One region of the Nocardia sp. NPDC056064 genome, then DNA from elsewhere that is predicted to be linked to it. Evidence: riboswitches for the same ligand, from Rfam matches in the RefSeq annotation. Region 1 holds a riboswitch; each other region holds the start of a gene.
The links. Region 1 has a riboswitch for cobalamin ahead of ACFC06_RS04620 (ABC transporter substrate-binding protein). Riboswitches for the same ligand answer to the same signal wherever they lie in the genome.
Positions count from the first base shown of each region.

Region 2: it holds a riboswitch for cobalamin, as region 1 does, so the genes downstream of both, ACFC06_RS01220 (hypothetical protein) here and ACFC06_RS04620 (ABC transporter substrate-binding protein) in region 1, are expected to answer to the same signal.
Region 3: it holds a riboswitch for cobalamin, as region 1 does, so the genes downstream of both, ACFC06_RS03145 (ABC transporter substrate-binding protein) here and ACFC06_RS04620 (ABC transporter substrate-binding protein) in region 1, are expected to answer to the same signal.
Region 4: it holds a riboswitch for cobalamin, as region 1 does, so the genes downstream of both, cobN (cobaltochelatase subunit CobN) here and ACFC06_RS04620 (ABC transporter substrate-binding protein) in region 1, are expected to answer to the same signal.

Region 1 covers NZ_JBHJWO010000001.1:1,000,043-1,005,136, reverse strand. The annotation lists gene ACFC06_RS04625 (ABC transporter permease) at 1-793, opposite strand, end outside; gene ACFC06_RS04620 (ABC transporter substrate-binding protein) at 803-2,452, opposite strand; cobalamin riboswitch at 2,489-2,615, opposite strand; gene ACFC06_RS04615 (hypothetical protein) at 2,628-3,416, opposite strand; gene ACFC06_RS04610 (hypothetical protein) at 3,400-4,605, opposite strand; gene ACFC06_RS04605 (bile acid:sodium symporter family protein) at 4,822-5,094, opposite strand, start outside.
Region 2 covers NZ_JBHJWO010000001.1:242,240-247,333, reverse strand. The annotation lists gene glyA (serine hydroxymethyltransferase) at 11-1,309, opposite strand; cobalamin riboswitch at 1,432-1,631, opposite strand; cobalamin riboswitch at 1,864-2,006, shown strand; gene ACFC06_RS01220 (hypothetical protein) at 2,162-3,514, shown strand; gene ACFC06_RS01215 (ABC transporter substrate-binding protein) at 3,511-4,563, shown strand; gene ACFC06_RS01210 (ABC transporter substrate-binding protein) at 4,590-5,094, shown strand, end outside.
Region 3 covers NZ_JBHJWO010000001.1:697,064-702,157, forward strand. The annotation lists gene ACFC06_RS03140 (TerD family protein) at 213-1,526, shown strand; cobalamin riboswitch at 1,554-1,764, shown strand; gene ACFC06_RS03145 (ABC transporter substrate-binding protein) at 1,793-2,830, shown strand; gene ACFC06_RS03150 (FecCD family ABC transporter permease) at 2,827-3,825, shown strand; gene ACFC06_RS03155 (FecCD family ABC transporter permease) at 3,822-4,889, shown strand; gene ACFC06_RS03160 (ABC transporter ATP-binding protein) at 4,886-5,094, shown strand, end outside.
Region 4 covers NZ_JBHJWO010000001.1:1,202,781-1,207,874, forward strand. The annotation lists gene cobN (cobaltochelatase subunit CobN) at 1-2,761, opposite strand, end outside; cobalamin riboswitch at 2,800-2,927, opposite strand; gene ACFC06_RS05515 (hypothetical protein) at 2,957-3,445, opposite strand; gene ACFC06_RS05520 (MerR family transcriptional regulator) at 3,479-4,777, opposite strand; gene ACFC06_RS05525 (hypothetical protein) at 4,811-5,094, opposite strand, start outside.

The sequences.
Region 1 (5,094 bases):
CGAGCCCCGGCCAGGTGAACACCGTCTCCACCACGGTCGCGCCGCCCAGCAGCACGGCGGTGCCGACCGCCAGCGCGTGCAGCGACGGCACGGCACTGTTGGGCAGCCCGTGCCGCCACAGCAGCCGCCACCGCGACGCGCCCCTGGCGCGCAGCACGTCCGCGGTCGGTGACTCGAGGAAGGCCAGCAGATTCGCCCGCAGCAACCGCGACCAGGAATCCGACAGGCCCACCGCCAGGCAGACCGCGGGCAGCCACACCTGTGCCCAGGTGCCGTCGAGCGCGGCCTTGCCGAAGCCCAGCCCGACCACGAACACCTGGATCAGCAGCAGCGCCACCACGAAACTCGGCACCGAGGTGAACACCAGTGCCAGCCAGCGGGTGCCGTGATCGGGCCACCGCCGTGGCGACCGGGCCGCGATCACGCCCAGTGCCACCGACAGCACCACGGCCACGGCCAGCGCCGACGACGCCAGGATCAGGGTGGCGGGCAGCCGTTCGGCGAACTCACCGGCCACCGGCCGTCCCGAGACGAACGACAACCCGAGATCGCCGCGCAGCACACCCCACAACCAGTGCGCGTACTGCTCCGGCGCGGAGCGGTCCAGATGCAGGGTCTGCTCGAGGTCGCCGATCTGCTCCGGTGTGGGTTCGGGAACACCCTGCGCGACCAGGATCATCCGGGCCGGGTCGCCCGGCGCCAGCGGTAACAGTGCCCAGATGAGCACGCTGGCGCCGAGCAGGGTCAGCACGGCCTCGACGACCCGGCGGCGGGCCCGGGCGAGTGGACGCACCCTCGCCCGTTATTCGCCGGTCCGGCTGGTGAGGTGCCTGCGGACGTTCGACACCCGGTAGTCGGCCCATTCGGGGCCGGTGACCACGGTGAAGTACTTGAACGTCCCGGCCACCACGTAGGCCTGGTCGCGCACCAGGATCTCCTGGGCGCGCGCCAGCAGCGCGTCACGTCGCGCGGTGTCGAACTCGCCGCGCAGTTGCGCGCCGATCGCGTCGATCTCCGGGTTGCTCACGCCCTGGGCGTTCGACGATCCACCGGTGGTCCAGCGCACCAGGTAGGGCTGGATCGGGTCGGCGGTGCCGGAGAGCGAACCGCTCAGCGCCACCGAGGATTCCCACGCGCCGGGGTCCTTCTTGACCGCGGCGGAGTCCTCGGCATTGTTGATCTGCAGATCGAAACCGGCCCGCGCGACCTGGTCCTTCATCGCGATCGCGACATCGTTGGTCTCCGGGCCCTGGGCCTGGGTCACGAACCGCACCACCAGCTTGCGGCCGTCCTTGGCGCGGATGCCGTCGGCGCCGGGCACCCAGCCCGCCGCGTCCAGCAGGCGCTTCGCCTCGTCCAGGTCGTGGACCTGGTTGTCCTGGGCGAACGACATCGACGGCGGGTACAGGCCGGTGGCGGCCGCGAACTGGCCGTTGCCGACGTCTTCGGCGATCCCCGCGTAGTCGATGGCCGCGGTGAACGCCTTGCGGACGGCGGTGTCGGTGAAGATGCCCGCCTTCAGGTTCATCTCCACCAGCAGCGACTGCAGAGCCTGCTCGGAGGACAACACGTGCATATCGCTGTCGCCGCGCAGTTCCAGCTTCGCCGAGGTGGACGGGTAGAACGCCATATCGGCCTCACCGCTGCGCACCCCGGCCAGCCGGGCCTGCTCGTCGGGCACGACACGGACGGTGACGCCCTTCAGCGGCGGCGTTCCCTCCCAATGCTTCTGGTAGGGGGCGAGCACGAGATTGTCGGGGCTCCACGCGGTGATCGCGTAGGGTCCCGAGTACGCGCCCGCGCCGACGATCTTCGCCGAGTCACCGCCCGCGGCCTGCACGGCGGCGACATCGTAGATCTGCAGCGAGTTGTCGCGCGCGGCGAGGGCGGCGGGCACCATGGCGTTCGGCGCGGGGGTGGTAATGACCACCTTGGTGCCGTCCACGGTCACCGTCGTCGCCTTGTCCAGGTACACCCTGGCCGCCGACGATTCGGCGATCTGCCGGGTCAGGGCAGCGGCCACGGCGGCGGCGTCGACCGGCTTGCCGTTCTGGAAGGTGACACCGTCGCGCAGCGTCACGATCCAGCGGGTGTCGCCCTCGCGCACCACCGATTCGGCCAGCCAGGGCGCGATCTCACCGGACTCGGTGACCTGCAGCAGGTTCTCCGCGACACCCCAGTCGAACAGCCAGTTCGTGCCGGTGCCCGCCGGGTCGAGACCGGCGATCTTGTAGGAGTTGTAGATGGTCAGGGTGCCGTCACCGGCTTCGCGCAGCGCCCGTGCCGCGGCGGCACCACCGTCGGTGGCCTCGCCCGCGCATCCGGTGACCATCAGGGTGGCCGCGAGCAGCGCGGCCAGCACGCCTGCGGCGCGGGAACGGCGCCGCCGCCCGGTCCGGGCATGGTCGGACAGCCGCAGGGCATCGTGCCTGCGGCGAGTGAGCACTCGCATTTCTCATCCTCGTGAAGCTAGATCCTGAAGCGGTGCAGGTATCCTGGCTCCCGGATCAACGCTCGCCTTCGGCCTTCCAACCCAGGAAGGTCGTGGCCATGGATGAAGGTCTGCTCCTCGGTCACAGTTGCGGGACAGCCCCGGATTCGCACCGGTGTTCCCTGCGGAAGTGAACCTAGCGGACGGGGCGCGCCGGTGGGGGAACGGGCGGGGTCAGGTCGCTGTCGCTGACGGTGTATGTCAGCGGGGGATAGGTGAAATCCGTCTCGGTGTTCTCGCGTCGTCGCAGGGCATAGAACTCGCGTCGCTGTTCGTCGTCGGCCGTGGTGAGGGGCGCACCCCGGTGCAGGTAGGGGTGTCCGTCGCGGAAGTGGAGAACAGTCTTCGATGTCCGGAAGGTGACGCCCAGCCACTCGTTCTCCGTGGTCCGGGCGGCCGTGTCCAGCACGATCTTGTGCCGGAGGAGCCGATTCGTGGCGACCGAGAACACCACGACGCCGTGGTGTGTCAGGGGGATGTCGAATCTCTCGCCGGAGTTCTTCGGTTCGACGATCAGCGTCCGCGGCGGGAGCTCGGGATGCCGGTAGCAGGAGAAGACGGCGATGAACGACTCGTCGGCCAGATCGAGGGCCTGATCGGAATGGCTGCCCATGGTCGCGTAGGCATTGGTGTAGCGCTCGGCGAGCGCGTTGTCGAAGGCTGCCGGGAGTTCGGCGCGGGCCTGGATCCGCCGGGCCAGACGCTCGTGCACGGACGCGAAGTGCTGGGCGGGACGGCCGTAGCGCGCGGTGGTACGGACGAGCGGGATGCCGCCGGTGGCATCGACTCTGGTCAGCACGGCGCCGCGGCGGCCCTTGCCGAGGTCTTCCCAGTCGACGGAGGCGGCGAGTGCGGTGAACAGGTCGTCCTCGACCGGCAGCGGGTAGGTGACGATCCCGTCCGGGAGGCTAGATCCGGGGAGCAAGGTAGTCCCCGGTGTTCATGCTGAAGCGGAACCGGTCGCCGTAGTCGATGAAGGACACGGACCGGTTCTCCTCGGCGTAGAGCTCGCGCAGCGCGTCCATGCCGTCCTCGGTGGGCGGCTCCAGCGGGATCAGGCCGGTACCCGGGTCGAGGAAGGTGCGGCCGTCGCGGTGCACGGCCTCGGTGGTCGAACAGCGCACCACATAGCCCAGGCGGGTCGGCAGCAGCGCGGCGTCCAGCGTCGACGGCCGGATCTCGTGGGTGTAGAGGCGATTGGTGGACAGCGGTATGAACAAGACCGAGCCGGGGTAGAGGGTGACGCTGAATCGTGCCGGGAGGCCGGTCTTCTCGGCCGGATTCTTGAGGCGGAAACGCAGGCTGGTGAGCCCGCTGACACCTCGCACGCCGTAGTCGAACGGGTCCTCGGGCAGGGGCTCGAGCTCGTCGAGGCCGTCGTAGAAGGTGCAGAAGGCCATGATCCCGTCGACGGGCATGTCCTTGGTCTTGTCGGCGTGGGCCGAGATCTTGGCCTTGGACTGTTTGCGCTCGGCCGTGGCGTGCGTGTTGTGATAGATCTGCGCCAGCACGTGATTGAGCGGGGCATGCCCACGGAAGATGGTGTCGGCCTCCTGGTTCAGGGACTCGACGATGCTGGTATCGGTCGCGCGGAAGGTCTCGGTCGGGCCCGAGAGATTCGTGGAGCAGCGCAGCAGGCGGAAACGCAGATCGTCACCCTCGCGCGTGACGGGCGTCAGATAGATCCCGGTGCGATGTGCTGTGCCCGTCTTGGTGGATTCGGTCAGCGACTGGAACGTGTGTTCCGCGCTGATCCGGCCGAAATGGTCGTCGTCGAGGTCGAAGAACCGGCGATAGTGCACGCCAACACCGTGCACCCGAACCGGCACCCGGCCCGCGTCGACGCGCGACCACGAATCCTCCGCGGCGACACCGTGCGACAGCTCGCGGATCACCGACACCCGCGCGGCGGACCGCAGCGAACGGCCGCTGATCGCCGACAGGTCACCACAGAGGTACACGGCCTTTCCCGCGAGATCGACGGAACCGGTGGCGAGATCCACCGGCCCCATCACCACTCCGGGGAAATCCCGGACCACCGCACTGTCGCGCATCTGCGCGGGCGCCACCAGCACACTGCCCGCCGCATCGATCCGAGCCTCTGCCATGGACATCGAGCAGTCCCCCCGTCGTTCCCCGACCTCACCGTGCGCCGACAGCCCGCCCCTGCACTGTGTTTCGACACGCGAGAACCAGTCTGCCGTTCGCAGATTAGCGGATCTACTCGTCGCGGTGTTCGGCTGCGCCGACGGCACCCTGCGGGTCTCCCTCGGCATGGACTGTGGGAACTGGACTGGGAGCACACCTTCGGGTGAACCGGCCTGCCGTCATCAGTGCACGGCGGGTACCCGGTCCACGGAATCGTCTGCCGCCCGGTCGGTTCGGGTGATCAGGAAACCGAAGGCGGCCGCGAGGACGTACATCAGCACCGAATAGACGGCGGCGGGGATCGCGGCCTCGGAGCTTTCCAGGACACTGAGCGCGATGGTCATGGCCACGGCCGTGTTGTGGATGCCGACCTCCATCGACGTCGCGATCGCCTGGGGGCGGGCCAGCCGGAGCAGGCGGGCGCCGGTGTAGCCCAGGGCGAGGCTCGACAGGCA
Region 2 (5,094 bases), 760 kb from region 1:
GCGTGGCCGCTCAGAGCAGATTCCAGTCTTCGAGGCCCTGGTACAGCGGGACACTCTGAGCCAGCTTCGACACCCGACCACGCAGGGATTCGACATCGGAAGTACCCGCCAACGCCGCGGCGATGACATCGGCGACCTCGGTGAACTCCGCATCACCGAAACCACGCGTCGCCAACGCCGCGGTACCGATCCGCAGACCCGACGTCACCATCGGCGGACGCGGATCGAACGGCACCGCGTTCCGGTTCACCGTGATCCCCACCTCGTGCAACAGGTCCTCGCCCTGCTGACCATCGAGCTCGGAATTACGTAGATCCACCAGCACCAGATGCACATCCGTACCACCGGTCAACACCGAAATACCCTTACCGGCGACATCGGCACCGGTCAGGCGTTCGGCCAGGATCCGCGAACCCGACAGCGTGCGCTGCTGACGATCCTTGAACTCCTCCGACGCGGCGATCTTGAACGCCGCCGCCTTCGCCGCGATCACATGCATCAACGGGCCACCCTGCTGACCCGGGAACACCGCCGAGTTCAGCTTCTTCGCGAACTCCTGCTTGGCCAGAATCAACCCCGAACGCGGGCCGCCGAGGGTCTTGTGCACGGTGGAGGACACCACGTCGGCATACGGCACCGGCGAGGGGTGCAGACCCGCGGCGACCAGACCGGCGAAGTGCGCCATGTCGACCCACAGGTAGGCACCGACCTCGTCGGCGATCTCACGGAACTTCGCGAAATCCTGGTGACGCGGGTAGGCCGACCAGCCGGCCACGATCACCTTCGGCTTCGACTTGAGCGCGATGTCACGCACCTCGTCCATGTCGATACGGTGATCTTCCTTGGACACACCGTAGGAATGCACGTCATAAAGCTTGCCCGAGAAATTCAGGCGCATCCCGTGGGTCAGATGACCACCGTGGGCCAGATCCAGACCCAGCAGGGTCTCCCCCGGGTTCATCAACGCCATCAACACCGCCACGTTGGCCTGGGCCCCCGAATGCGGCTGGACATTGGCGAACTCGGCACCGAACAGTTCCTTGGCCCGATCACGAGCCAGCGTCTCGACCACATCCACGGCTTCGCAGCCACCGTAGTAGCGGCGGCCGGGGTAGCCCTCGGCGTACTTGTTGGTCAACACGGAACCCTGCGCCTGCAGGACCGCGCGGGGCACGAAGTTCTCCGAAGCGATCATCTCGAGGGTGTCGCGCTCGCGGGCGAGCTCGCCCGCCATCGCGGCGGCCAACTCGGGATCGAGCTCACCGAGAGACTGGGTATTGACGGACTGGGCACTGGTGGAGGCGACCACAGCGGAACTCCCTTGGCTTGCAGGCGAACAGCCGCCACCCTTTTCGCGCGCACGCCGACCCGGCACCCCACGGGGATTCGATCGGCGGTGCGCCCGATCCACGAGGCGACGACCACCGGACGCGGCGCGCCCGGCACAGCGGCAGGTCTTCGGACTCGCGGGCACCGGAGCCCCTGGGCGCCGACCTACCGGCCGTCGCTTCCCGGACATGGGTCCAGTGCGAATGACGGCTTTCGTTCCTGCTCACCGCTGCGGGACAGTCCCGGAATTCCACCGGGTTCCCTCTTCACCGCGCAACGGTCCCGTTGCGTCAGGTGTCGACACCGGCGGCGGCGCGGGGGCTCCCGTCGTCCTCGCCACCGGCGAACCAGCTGCCGGGACAGCATACGGTGCCGTGCCCGGCGACCGGCCGCCCGGGCCGGGATACCCCACGGGCCCGGTCGAGGCGGGACTATCATGAGCGCGCAGCTGGTTCACGCTCACCAGCCCGGGACGGTCCGACCTCCCGCGGTGGACGTGTCGAAACCGGTGTGCCGGACCTCCGGCCGCCGGCCAGAGGGAACCCGGTGGGAATCCGGGACTGTCCCGCAGCGGTGAGCAGGAACGACCGCCGTCATCACGCACTGGGCACCCCGCCCGGGAAGCGACGGCCAGTAGGTCGGCCGAATCAGGCCGGTGCCCGCGAGTCCGAAGACCTGCCCGCTGTGCCGGACACGCCGTGTCCGGCGGCCACCGCCTCGTGGACCGGGCGCGCGACCGCTTCTCCGACCCGTGCGACCTCGCGTCGCTCCCGGTGCTCGGTGGACGACGCCGCCCGACAGGCCGGCGGCCGTCCGCACCGCACTGGAGACGATGACCGTGGCAGTCCCGCCCACTCCGTTCACCGCGACCGTTCTCGGCCTGCCCCGGATCGGGCCGAACCGGGAACTGCGGCAGGCCGTCGAGGACTATCTGGCCGGCCTCATCGACGCCGACCGCCTCGACAGCGCCGCGCGCGAGCTGCGCCTGGCCCACCTGAGCGTGCTGGCCGCGGCGGGCCTGGACTCGATCCCGGTCGGCACCTTCTCCTACCACGATCAGATGCTCGACACCGCCGCCCTCTTCGGCGCGCTCCCGGCGCGGGTGCTCGGCATCGCCGACCCCCTCGACCGCTATTTCGCCGCCGCGCGCGGCACCGCCACCGTCGCCCCGCTCGACCAGGCGCCGTGGTTCGGCACCGGCTACCACCACCTCGTCCCGGAGATCGACGCCGAGACGCGGTTCACCCTGCACGCGGACGCGCTCCTGGCCGAGCTGGCCGAGGCCGTCGAGCTCGGCGTCCCCGCCCGGCCCGTGGTGATCGGCCCGCTGACCTTCCTGAAACTCTCGCGCCACGCGCGGGGCGCGGCCCTCGACCGGCTGCCCGAGCTGGTCCCCCGCTACCGGGAACTCCTTTCCGCCCTGGCCGACGCGGGCGCGAGCTGGGTCCAGCTCGACGAGCCGATCCTGGCCACCGAGCTCACCGCACGCGAGATCGCCCACCTGCGCACCACCTACGCCGCCCTGGCCAGTACCTCCCGCAGACCCGCGCTGCTCGTGGCCGTGCCCTTCGGGCCGCCCGGCGCCACCCTGGCCGCACTGGCCGACATGGGCATCGACGGTGTCGCACTGGATTTCACCGCGGGCACGACCCTCGAGGCGGTGGCCTCGGTGCCCGCGCTCACGCGCAAACTGCTGGTGGCCGGGGTGGTCGACGGCCGCGGCTTCTGGCGCACCGATCTCGACGCCGCGCTGAGCACCCTGGGCTCGCTGCTGGGCAGCGCGGGATCGGTGGCGGTGTCGAGTTCGTGTTCGCTGCTGCACGTTCCGTACTCGCTGGCCCCGGAGGCCACCCTCGACGAGCGGTTGCGCTCATGGCTGGCCTTTGGCGCGGAGAAGGTTACCGAGGTCGGCATCCTGGCCGGGGCGCTGGCCCGGGGCACCGACGCCGTCGCACCCGAACTCGACGCCGCCCGCGCGGCCGTGCGGGCGCAGCGAGCCCACCTCGCCCAGCCCGCCGTCCTCGGCCACACCAGCACCGAGCACGGCTGGGTGCAGTCCTCCGGCGCGCAGTGCGTCCGCCCGCCGATTCCGCTGCGCGAGGCCGCCCGGCCCGCGTCCGCCACCACCCGGCACAGCACGCCGGCCGTCCGGAACGAGGTCCACCGACCATGGTCTCCCGCGTGAATTCGACGGCTCGATCCCGCCGGCTGCCGGCCGCGCTGGCCACGGCCTGCTGCCTGGTGGCCGCTACCGCGTGCGGCGGCACCGACTCCACCGCCTCCCGCACCGACCCGACGACGAGCCTGCCCGGCCGGACCAGCTACCCGTTCACCCTCGACAACTGCGGGGTGCGAGTCACCTTCGACAAGGCACCGACCAGGGCGGTGTCGCTGTATCAGGCGTCCACGGAGATCCTGCTCGCGCTCGGGCTGGCCGACCGGATGGTCGGCACCTCGACGTGGTTCGACCCGGTCCTGCCCGCCCTGGCGGCCGACAACGCGAAGGTGCCCCGGCTCGCCGACAACGACCCGTCGCTCGAGACCGTGCTCGCCACCGAGCCCGACCTGGTGACCTCGGCGAGCGCGCACACCTTCACCCCCGCGGTGGTGGCCGAGCGGTCGCGGTTCGCCCAGCTCGGCGTGCCCACCTATCAGTCGCCGTCGGTGTGCACGGGCGCCACGGTCGAGGGCGAGACCGTCACCCGCACCGCGCCGCTCACCGTCGACACGCTCTTCCAGGAGATCACCGAGCTGGCCCGGATCTTCGACGTGCAGGAACGCGGCGCGCAGCTGGTCGACCAGCTGAAGGGACGCCTCGCGGCGGCCACCTCGGGCGCGCCCGCCGACCCCGCGCCGACCGTGGCGTTCTGGTTCTCCGGGCTCGAGGCCCCGTACATGGCCGGCTGCTGCTCGGCCCCCGGGCTGTACGCCAGCGAGACCGGGGCCCGCAATGTGTTCGCCGACCAGCGCGAGGACTGGCCCGAGATCAACTGGGAGGCGGTCGTGGCCGCCGATCCCGATGTCCTGGTGCTCGCCGAGCTGAGCCGTCAGCGGGTCGACGGTGACGCTCTGGCCACCAAGATCGCGTTCCTCGAATCGAATCCGGCGACGAGCCGGATGCGCGCGGTGCGCGACAAGCGCTATGTGGTGCTGACCGGCTCCGAGCTCGACCCCGGTATCCGCGAGATCGACGCGATCGAGAAACTGGCCGCCGGTCTCGCGGCCACCCGATGACCGACCCGATGAAGGAGTCCCGCGCGATGCGCCTGGCTTTCCGGCACCTGTGTGCCGTGTCCGTTCTCACCCTGGCGGTCGCGGGTTGCGGCGCCGCCGACACCGGCGGCGACCAGGCCGCCTCCGCCGACGGCTTCCCGCTGACGCTGCAGAACTGCGGGCGCTCGGTCACCGTCGACGCGCCACCGCGGCGCGCGGTCTCGCTGAATCAGGGCTCCACCGAGATCCTGCTGTCGCTCGGACTGGCCGACCGGCTGGTGGGCACCGCGACCTGGACCGATCCGGTGCGCGCCGATCTGGCCGAGGCCAATGCGACCGTGCCGCGCCTGGCCGACAACAAACCCTCCCTCGAGGTGGTCCTCGACGCCGAACCCGACTTCGTCTCCGCGTCCTTCGGCGGCACCCTCGGCCCCGGCGGCGTGGCCGATCGCGACCGGTTCGAGCAGCTCGGCGTGCCGACCTATCTGTCACCCACCGACTGCGACGGCAAATCGGCGGTGAGCGTGAACTCCGACGGCGCGCGCACCGAAC
Region 3 (5,094 bases), 300 kb from region 1:
ACACCCCGCCCGGCCCCGCCACCGATCACCGCGGATCCTGTGACCGGAGCCAACCGATCCCGGTCGCCGTGGTGGTGTCGACAGGTGAACGCACAGTCGCGGGCGGGCGGGTTCGTCTCCGGAGACCGATCGGAATCCGGGGACACGAGTACCCTGACGAACGGAAAAGCCTGGTGCGGATCACCGGCCGGTGGGGTCGACGGAGGTAGGGCATGAGCGCGGCGACGGTGGTCGAGGTGACCAAGGGGTCCAAGACGGATCTGGGGGAGCGGCGGTACACGATCCGGCTCGACCTCGCCGAGCCCGCCGGGGCGGTGGACGTGTCGGCGGTGCTGGTGACCGCCGACGGTGTGGTCCGCTCCGACGCCGATTTCGTGTTCTTCAACAATCCCGTCGCGCCGGGGGTGCGGATGGAGTCCGACGCGGTGGTGTCGGTGGATCTGGCGGCGCTCCCGGCCGACATCCACCGGGTCGTGATCGCGGGCAGTACCGAGGCGCAGGGCATCCGGTTCGGTGAGGTGCGCGGTCTGCGGGTCACCGTCGCGGGCGCGGGCGAGTCCATGACCTTCACGCCGCCGGATCTGACGAGCGAGACGGTATTGCAGGCGGTGGCGCTGTACCGGCGGGGCGAGGGGTGGCGGCTCGACGCGATCGGGCAGGGCTACAGCGCGGGGCTCGCGGCCTTCGCGACCGAGCACGGGATCGTCGTCGACGAGGAGCCCGCCGAGGACCCGGCACCTGTGCGGCCCGTCGCGGCGCCCGCGCCTGCGCCGGCGGCACCGCAGGTGGATCTGCGCAAGGTCGACGTGGTCCTCACCAAGGACTCACCCGACCGCCGCGCCAGCATCGACCTGCGCAAGGGTGACCCCGGGTACGTCCTCACCGTCGGTCTCGAATGGGACGGCCGCGGTGCGCATTACGCGCCCGACGGGCAGGTCACCCGCTACGGCACCGGCGATCTGGACGTGTACTTCTTCTGCCGCAACGAGATCACCGGTGACTACGTGGTGATCAGCGGCGAGAAAGGTCATCAGGGCGACCTGGCCGTGTGGCCGTTCCTGCACCACCAGGGCGATTCCCGCGGCCCCGGCGCGAACAACCGGCCCGCCACCGAACAGGTGGTCGTGCGCCCGACCGAGAACGGTGACCTGCTGCTCAACGTCTACCAGTCCGTCGACAACGGCGCCGGCGCCATCGACACCTTCGGCCGTCCCCGGGTGCGCGTGCGTTACGGCCGCCCCGGGCCCGACGGGCTGCCGGGCGCCGACGCCGACCAGATCACCGTGCTGATCGGCAACGGCAAGAACTCCTTCTGGGCCACCGTCGCCCACATCGACGTGCGCGAGGGCATCCTCACCGTCGACGGCACCACCCGCTACAGCCGCGCCTTCAGCGAACGCATGCCCGTGCTCGACACCACCGGCGCCTGGGTCCGTTCGGCCAAGAACGGGCCGGTCGGGCGCAGCAAGGGCAAGAACGGTCTCGGCCTTACCCGGTACGCGGGAACCTGCCCCGATCCTCGCTGATCGGACAATTCGACCAGCCGACCCGACCATCCGGTTTCCGATCTTGGTACAGTCCCCGAGCCGTGGTGTTCGGGAAATCGGTGCGAAACCGATGCGGCCCTCGCCACTGTGATCGGGAGCGACTGATCGATCCGGGCGGCCGATGCCGTCCGGGGCCACTGGGGCATGCCCTGGGAAGGCTGATCCGTCGCGCGCCATCCCGTCAGCCAGGAGACCGGCCACGGCCACGCAGTACCCATTCCACGAGGACCTGGAAGGCCGTCATCTTGACCCCCTCTGTTGTCGCGCGCCTGCGTACCGGCGCGCTGATCGCCTGCGCGATCGTCGTCGCCGGGTGCGGTGCCCCACCCGCACCGGCCACCACCGGCGCGAATGCCGTCACCCGTGCCAACTGCGGCCTCGATGTCGCCGTCGGCTCCCCACCGCAGCGCATCTACGCCGCCTACCAGCCCTCGATCGAGATCGCGCACGCCCTCGGCGTCACCGACCGGCTCGTGCAGACGGCGTTCCTCGATGCGGCCGTGCTGCCCGAATACCGTGACGCGCAGGCGAAGTCGGACTACGTCGAGAAGCTGCCCAGCCGTGACGAACTGCTGGCGAAGAAGCCGGATTTCGTGCTCTCGGGCTACAACGGCGTCTTCGCGGCCTCCGCGCAGAACAGCGTGGGCACCCGCGGCAGCCTGCACGAGCTGGGTGTGCGGACCTGGGTGCTGAGCCCGCTGTGCCCGAGCGCGGACGGACTGGCCGACGAGGCGATCGACCCGAAGACCGTGCGTTTCGACAATGTGTACGCCGACCTGCGTGATCTGGGCGCGCTGTGGGGTGTCGACGAGCGCGCCGAAGAAGTGGTCACACAGCTGACCGCGCGGATCGCGGCGGTGCGCGCCAAGGTCGCCGACGCCGCCCGGCCACGGGTCGCGGTCCTCACGCCCAAGGACGACGGGTCCTACACCGTCGCGGGCGGGATCGACTTCGTCACCCAGATCATCGAGGCGGCGGGCGGGGTGAACGCCTTCGCCGATCTCACCGAGCGCCGCAATGTGCCGATCAGCGCGGAAGCCCTCATCGCCGCCGATCCCGACATCATCCTGACCAGCCAGTGCTGCAAGGCCACCTATACCCGCGCCGACGCGCAGCCGCAGGTCGACAAGATCGTCGGCAACCCGGCGTTCGCGAACCTGACCGCCGTGCGGGCCGGTGCGGTGCACCCGTTCCTGTTCGCGGACCGGGCCGCCGGTGTCCGGATCGCGCACGCGACCGAACTGGTCGCCGAACTGATCCACCCCGAGCTGTTCGGCCGGTGACCCGCACCGCCCGCGGCACCGGCCTGCTCCTGGCCGGTGCCGCGCTCACCGCTGTCTGCGTGGCCTCGGTGCTGATCGGCACGCACCCGCTCGCCCTCGACGACGCGATCGCGGCGTTCACCGACTTCCGTGGCACCGACACCGACCGCATCGTGCGCTACATCCGGATGCCGAGAACGGTGGCGGGCCTGCTCGCGGGGGTGGCGCTCGCGCTGGCCGGCGTGGTGATGCAGGGCCTGACCCGCAACCCACTCGCGGGCCCCGGACTGCTCGGTGTCAACGCCGGTGCCTCGCTGGCCATCGTGCTCGCCATGGGCACGCTGGGCGTGGCCACCACCTCGGGGTTCATCTGGTTCGCCTTCCTCGGCGCCGCGGTGGCCGCCGCGTTCGTCTACACCCTGGGATCGCTGGGCTTCGGTGGGGCGACGCCGGTGAAGCTGGCGCTGGCCGGTGCCGCGTGCACCGCGCTGTGCGCCTCGATCACCACGGCCATCACGCTGCTGGACCGGACCACCTTCGACAACTTCCGGTTCTGGGTGGTCGGGTCGCTGGCTCGCGCCGAGGCCGAATCGGTCTGGGCGGTCGTGCCTTTCATCGCGGCGGGCGCGGTCCTCGCCCTGGGGGTAGCGCGGCCGTTGAACGCCATCGCCATCGGCGACGACATGGCCCGCACGCTCGGCACGCGGCTGGTCGCCGTGCGCGTCACCGGGGCGGGCGCGGTGGTGCTGCTGGCCGGCTCGGCGGTGGCCGTGGCGGGGCCGATCGCGTTCGTGGGCCTGGTGGTCCCGCACATCGCCCGCGCCGTCGGCGGACCCGACTATCGCTGGGTGCTCGCCTGGTCGGCCCTGTTCGGGCCCACCCTGCTGTTGCTGGCCGACATCCTCGGGCGGGTGGCGGTGCGGCCCCAGGAGATCCAGGTCGGCATCGTCACCGCCTTCGCCGGGGCGCCGTTCTTCCTGTACCTGGTGCGCAACCGGAAGGTGGCGGCGCTGTGACGGCCACCGAACCCCGCGTCCTGCCCCGCGACACCCTGCTGCTGCGCTCGCCGGGCAGGCGCGTGGTGCTGCGCGTCCAGCGCCGGTCCGCGCTGCTGACCGTGCTGTTCACCGCGGCGGCACTGGCGGTGGGGGCGTGGTCGCTGACCGTCGGCCACTATCCGCTCACGACCGCCGATGTGCTGCGGGTCCTCGGCGGTGGCGGCACGCTCATCGAATACGACGTGGTCGTCGCCGACCGGCTGCCGCGCGTGCTCACCGGTCTGTGCGTGGGTGCCGCCTTCGCGCTGGCGGGAGCGATCCTGCAGCGCATCGCGACGAATCCGCTGGTCAGCCCGGAGATCATCGGGATCAACGCGGGCGCGTCGCTCGGTGCGCTGGTGGTGAGCGCCGTGCTCGGCGGCACCGGTCTCTGGCTGGTCGGTGGCGCGCTGGCCGGGGCGTTCGTGGCGATGGCGTCGATCCTGGCAGTGGCGACCAAGGACGGCCTCGACGGCTACCGGCTCGTGCTCGTCGGTATCGGCGTGACCGCCATGTTGTCCTCGGCCATCGCCTTCGTGCTCACCAGAGTCGATGCCTACCAGGCACATACGGCGGCGATGTGGCTCACCGGCAGTCTCGCCAATCGGGACTGGCCGCACGTCTGGTTCGCCGCCGCGGCACTTGTCGTGACCGTGCCGGTGTTGATCGTGTCGGCCCGGTCGCTGCCGCTGCTCGAACTGGGCGACGAACTGGCGAATTCGCTGGCGGGCAGGCGCGGCCCGCACCGCACGGTGCTGATCGTCGTCGCGGCGGCCGCCGCCACCCTGGCCACCGCCGCGGCCGGGCCCATCGCCTTCGTGGCGCTGGTCGCGCCGCAGATCGTGCGGCGTCTGCTCGCCGAACGCGGGGCCGGACTCGCGCCCGCCGCCGCGGCCGGGGCATTGCTGGTGGTCGCCGCCGATCTGGCGGCCCGCCGGTTGTTCCCGGCGGAACTGCCGGTCGGCGTGGTGACCGCGCTGCTCGGCACCCCGGTGCTCGTCTATCTCCTCGCCCGCGCAACCCGGATCGGACACGCTGGATGACCGCACATCTGACCACCGAAGCCCTCACGCTCGCCTACGGCGCCACCGCGATCGTCTCCGATGCCACCGTCGATTTCCCGCCCGGCCGGTTCACCGTCATCGTCGGCCGCAACGGCTGCGGCAAGTCGACGCTGCTGCGCGGCCTCGCCCGGCTGATCCGGCCCAGCGCCGGGGCGGTGCTGCTCGACGGCGCCGATATCGCCCC
Region 4 (5,094 bases), 200 kb from region 1:
CGGTGACGTCGATGCGGGGACGACCGAGTTCCTCGAGGGAGATGATCTCGAGGGAGGTGACGCGGCGGCTGGCCTCGTCCCAGATCGGGCGCACACCCAGCAGGGCGAGCACTTCGGCGATGTCGTCGCCGGAGGTGCGCATGGCCGAGGTGCCCCACACCGACAGCCCGACCGACTTCGGGTACTCGCCGTGGTCGCTGCGATAGCGGGCCAGCAGCGATTCGGCCATGGCCTGACCGGTCTCCCAGGCCAGCCGCGAGGGGACGGCCTTGGGGTCGACGGAGTAGAAGTTGCGGCCGGTCGGCAGCACATTGATCAGGCCGCGCAGGGGCGAACCGCTGGGACCCGCGGGAATGAAGCCGCCGTCGAGGGCGTGCAGGACGCGGGCGATCTCGACGCTGGTCTCGCGCAGGCGGGGCACGACTTCGGTGGCGGCGAAACGCAGGACCGTCTTCACCGCGTCGAGGCGGGTGGTGTCGTCGGCCGCCGTGGCGTCGGCTCCGGCCAGGATCGCGGTGGCGTAGTCGCCGACGAGGGTGTCGACGGCGTCGGCCGACCAGTCGGTGGCCTGGAGGGCGGCGAGGAGTTCGCGGGCGCGGGCCTCCACCACGTCGACCCGCTCGCGGGCCTCGTCACCGGCTTCGCTGAGGCCGAGAGCTTCCCGCAGACCGGGCACGTTCTGCTCGCCGCCCCACAGCTGACGGGCGCGCAGCATGGCCAGCACCAGGTCGAGTTCCATCTCGGCCTCGGGGGCCTGGCCCAGGATGTGCAGGCCGTCGCGGATCTGCACGTCCTTGATCTCGCAGAGCCAGCCGTCGACGTGCAGCAGCATGTCGTCGAAGACGTCCTCTTCGGGGCGTTCGGCCAGGCCGAGGTCGTGGTCCATCTTGGCCGCGCGCATGAGCGTCCAGATCTGCTGGCGGATGGCGGGCAGTTTGGCCGGGTCCAGGGCGGAGATGTTGGCGTGCTCGTCGAGCAGTTGCTCGAGGCGGGAGATGTCGCCGTAGCTCTCGGCGCGCGCCATCGGCGGGATCAGGTGGTCGACCAGGGTGGCGTGGGCGCGGCGCTTGGCCTGGGTGCCCTCGCCCGGGTCGTTGACCAGGAACGGGTAGATCAGCGGCAGGTCGCCCAGGGCGGCGTCGGTGCCGCAGGAGGCGGACATGCCCAGGGTCTTGCCGGGCAGCCATTCCAGGTTGCCGTGCTTGCCGAGGTGGACCATCGCGTCGGCGGCGAAACCGTCGGGCGCGGACAGCCAGCGGTAGGCGGCCAGGTAGTGGTGGCTGGGCGGCAGGTCGGGGTCGTGGTAGATGGCGACCGGGTTCTCGCCGAAGCCGCGGGGCGGCTGCACCATGAGCACCACATTGCCGAAACGCAGGGCGGCGATGACGATCTCGCCGTCCTTGTCGGCCGAGCGGTCGACGTAGAGTTCGCCGGGCGGCGGGCCCCAGGCTTCGACCACGGCCTCACGCAGATCCTCGGGCAGCGAGTCGAACCAGCGGGTGTAGGTGGCGGCGCCGATGCGGATCGGGTTGCCCTCGAGCTGTTCGGCCGAGAGCCAGTCGGGGTCCTGGCCGCCCGCGGCGATCAGGGCGTGGATGAGCGCGTCACCGTCGGCCTGCTCCAGGCCGGGGATCTCGCCGGGTTCGCCGAGGTCGTAGCCCGCGGCGCGCAGTTCGGTGAGCAGGCGGATGGCCGAGGCGGGGGTGTCGAGGCCGACGGCGTTGCCGATGCGGGCGTGCTTGGTCGGGTACGCGGAGAGCATGATCGCGATCCGCTTGTCGGCGGCCGGGATGTGGCGCAGGCGCGCGTGGCGCACCGCGATACCGGCCACCCGGGCCGCGCGTTCGGCGTCGGGCACGTAGGTGGACAGGCCGTCGGCGTCGAATTCCTTGAACGAGAACGGGACCGTGATGATGCGGCCGTCGAACTCCGGCACCGCCACCTGGGTGGCCACGTCGAGGGGCGAGAGGCCGTCGTCGTTGTCCTCCCACTGGGCGCGGCCGCTGGTCAGGCACAGGCCCTGCAGGATCGGCACGTCCAGGGCGGCCAGCGCGGCCACGTCCCAGGCTTCGTCGTCGCCACCGGCCGAGGCGGTGGCGGGCTTGCTGCCGCCCGCGGCGAGCACGGTGACCACCAGCGCGTCGGCGCGGCCGAGCAGTTCGAGCAGTTCCGGTTCGGCGGTGCGCAGCGAGGCGCAGTAGACCGGCAGCGCGCGGGCGCCCTTGGCCTCGATGGCCGTGCACAGCGCGTCGATGTAGCCGGTGTTGCCCGCCAGGTGCTGGGCGCGGTAGTAGACCACCGCGACGGTCGGGGCGTGCGGTTCCAGGATGCGGGCCGAGCGCTCGAGCTCGCCCCAGCTGGGCAGCTGCACCGGCGGTTCGAAGCCGTGGCCGGTGAGCAGCACCGTGTCGGACAGGAAGTGGTGCAGCTGACGCAGGTTCTCCGCGCCACCGGCGGCGAGGTAGTTGTGCGCGTCCGCGGCCACGCCCACCGGCACGGTGGAGCATTCCATCAGTTCGGCGTCGGGGGCGATCTCGCCGCCGAGGGCCACCATCGGCACCCCGCTGGCCCGGATCGCGTCCAGACCCTCCTCCCAGGCGCGTTTGCCGCCGAGGATGCGCACGATCACCAGGTCGGCGCCGTCGAGCAGCTCCGGCAGGTCCGCCACGAGCAGCCGGGCGGGGTTGCCCCACCGGTACTCGGCGCCGCTCGCGCGCGCGCTCAGCAGGTCGGTGTCGGAGGTGGACAGCAGCAGGATCACAGGGTGAGACCTTCCTCGGGTGACGCGCCCAACGGGGTGGTTGTCGTGTGCTCGCCGGAGAGGGTCTGGCTGTTCACAGTGGCGCGACCGCACCGGATTTCCACCGGTTTCCTCGACGCCCGCCGAGCATGACGATGGTAACGGCCCCACCGCCGCCACAACTTTCCAGCCCGCGTCCGGTCCCCGGACGACCGATCAGGGGGTGGGGCGTGCGGCGGTGTCCCCGGCGGCCACGGCGGCGGCGACCTCGTCCAGGGCCCGGCGGATCATCGTCGCGTAGTCGTCGTCGGCGAGGACGTCGACGTGGGCGCGCGCGGCGTCGAGATGGTGGCCGGCGGCGGGGAAGGCACCGAGGCGGCGGAAGTTGTCGGCCAGGTTGAGGTGCAGCGACGGGTAGAACCCCGCGACCCGCAGACCCGCGTGGTGTTCGGTGAGCCGGGCGTCGGTCAGGGTGTCGGCGGCGTCGAGGGCGCGGATGTCCCAGGCGAGGGCCTCGGCCGGATGGTCGTGGAGGTCGGCGAGGTAGTGGGCGAGGGTGCAGCGGTGCAGGGGGTCGCCCGCCGCGCCGATCTCGGACCACAGGGCGACCAGGGTGGCGCGGGCGGAATCGGTGTCGCCCGAACGGGATTCGGTCACCGCGGCGGTGATCCGGGTCATCACGGGGTCGGTGGTGGGGGTGGTCATGGAGTTCCTTTCGGCAGGACTGTGCGACGTCGGCTAGTGGGTTGCCGGGTCGGCGGATTCGGGGCGGCGGGGCATCGCCAGGGTGAGCAGGGTGCCGTCGTCGGCGGAGCGGACGCGGACCGGCTGGTCGGGGGCGATGAGGTCGAGCATGAGGTCGGGGCCGACCGCGCCCGCCACCGCCGGATAGAGGGTGGTCACGGCGAAGTGGATGGTCATGGTCGGGCCGGTGACGGTGGCGGTGAGGGTGTGGGCGAACTCCCCGTCGGTGAGCCGGAGGTTGCCCGGGATCGCTTCGAGCGTCACCGTGGCGGCCTGTACCGATTCGAGCACGCCCAGCAGCGCGGATCGCCGCACCACCACGCGCACCCGGACCGGGGGTAGCGCCGCCAGCATCGCCCGGTAGTCGGGGAATTCCTCGGCCGAGGACCGGCACCGGCGCTCGGATTCGGGACCGATCCGGTTCGCCCGCGCGATGTTCCGATCCCCTGCGCCGCCGTGTTCCGGTCCGCCGGTGTCGGCCGTGACAGGTGCGTCGCCCGTGGTGCAGAGCAGACCGGCGGCGTCGGGGCGCAGGACGACGGTGGGCCGGCGGCGCAGCCAGGACACCGTGTCCCGCAGGTCCGCGGCGTCGACGGTGATCGCCCAGGGCGCGGTGGGGGCCTTGTCGACGCGCACGCCGCGGGTCGCCAGACGGTAGCGGTCGGTGGCGGTGAGGACCAGTTCCGCCGGGCCCGCTTCGATATGGACGCTGTCGAGCACCGGGTGCCGTGGGTCCACGACGGTGGCGGTGGCGACCTGGTCGAGCGCGGCGGCGAGCACGGGCCCACGCACGCGGACGGCATCCGGCTCGGCCGACGCCGTGTCGCGGGGTTTCGCACGACCGGGTGCTGTTCCACTCGCGGCCTCGACCGACCGGCTCGTCCCGATCTGTGAACCCGGCGACCGCACCGCGCCGGGGGCGTCGGCGGGGGGCGTCGGCGTGACGAACGCACTGCGGTCCAGGGACGCGCGGGCGGCGTCGGCCGCGGTGCGCAAGGAGGCCAGGTGGTCGTCGAGGGCGGTGAGGTGGGCGGCGACGAGAGCGGTGGCGCGGTCGGCGTCGGGCTCGGTGACGACGGCGGCGACGGCGGGTAGCGGCATGTCCAGGGCACGGAGGCGGCGGATCAGGCGCGCGGTGCCGGTCTGGTCGGGAGCGTAGTAGCGGTAGCCGGTGGCCTCGTCGACGACGGCGGGGACGAGGACCCCGGCATCGGCGTAGAAGCGCAGGGCACTGGCGCTCAGGCCGCACAGGCGGGCGAAGGCGCCGATGGTGATCAGCTCGGATTCGGGCACCGGCTGATCATCGGGGTTCGAGCGACTCGAAGGTCAAACGCCGGAGTCCGTGGTGGTACCGCGCCCGACCATCTCCGGCGAGCCCGTCCCGAGGTTGCGGTAGACGTTGGCCACCACCATCTGACCGAGCGCGTTGTTGCCGACGCCGCCGATGACCGCGCCGATCCCGGCCGGGATGATCGTGCCGAACAGCAGCAGCGTGCGTTTGACCAGGTAGTTCACGATGAACCGCTTGGCGGGCGAATCGGGCATGCTCGCCAGGCCGGGGATGTGATCGGTGACCACACCGAGCCACTGCCCGGTCTTGTGGCCCGCGG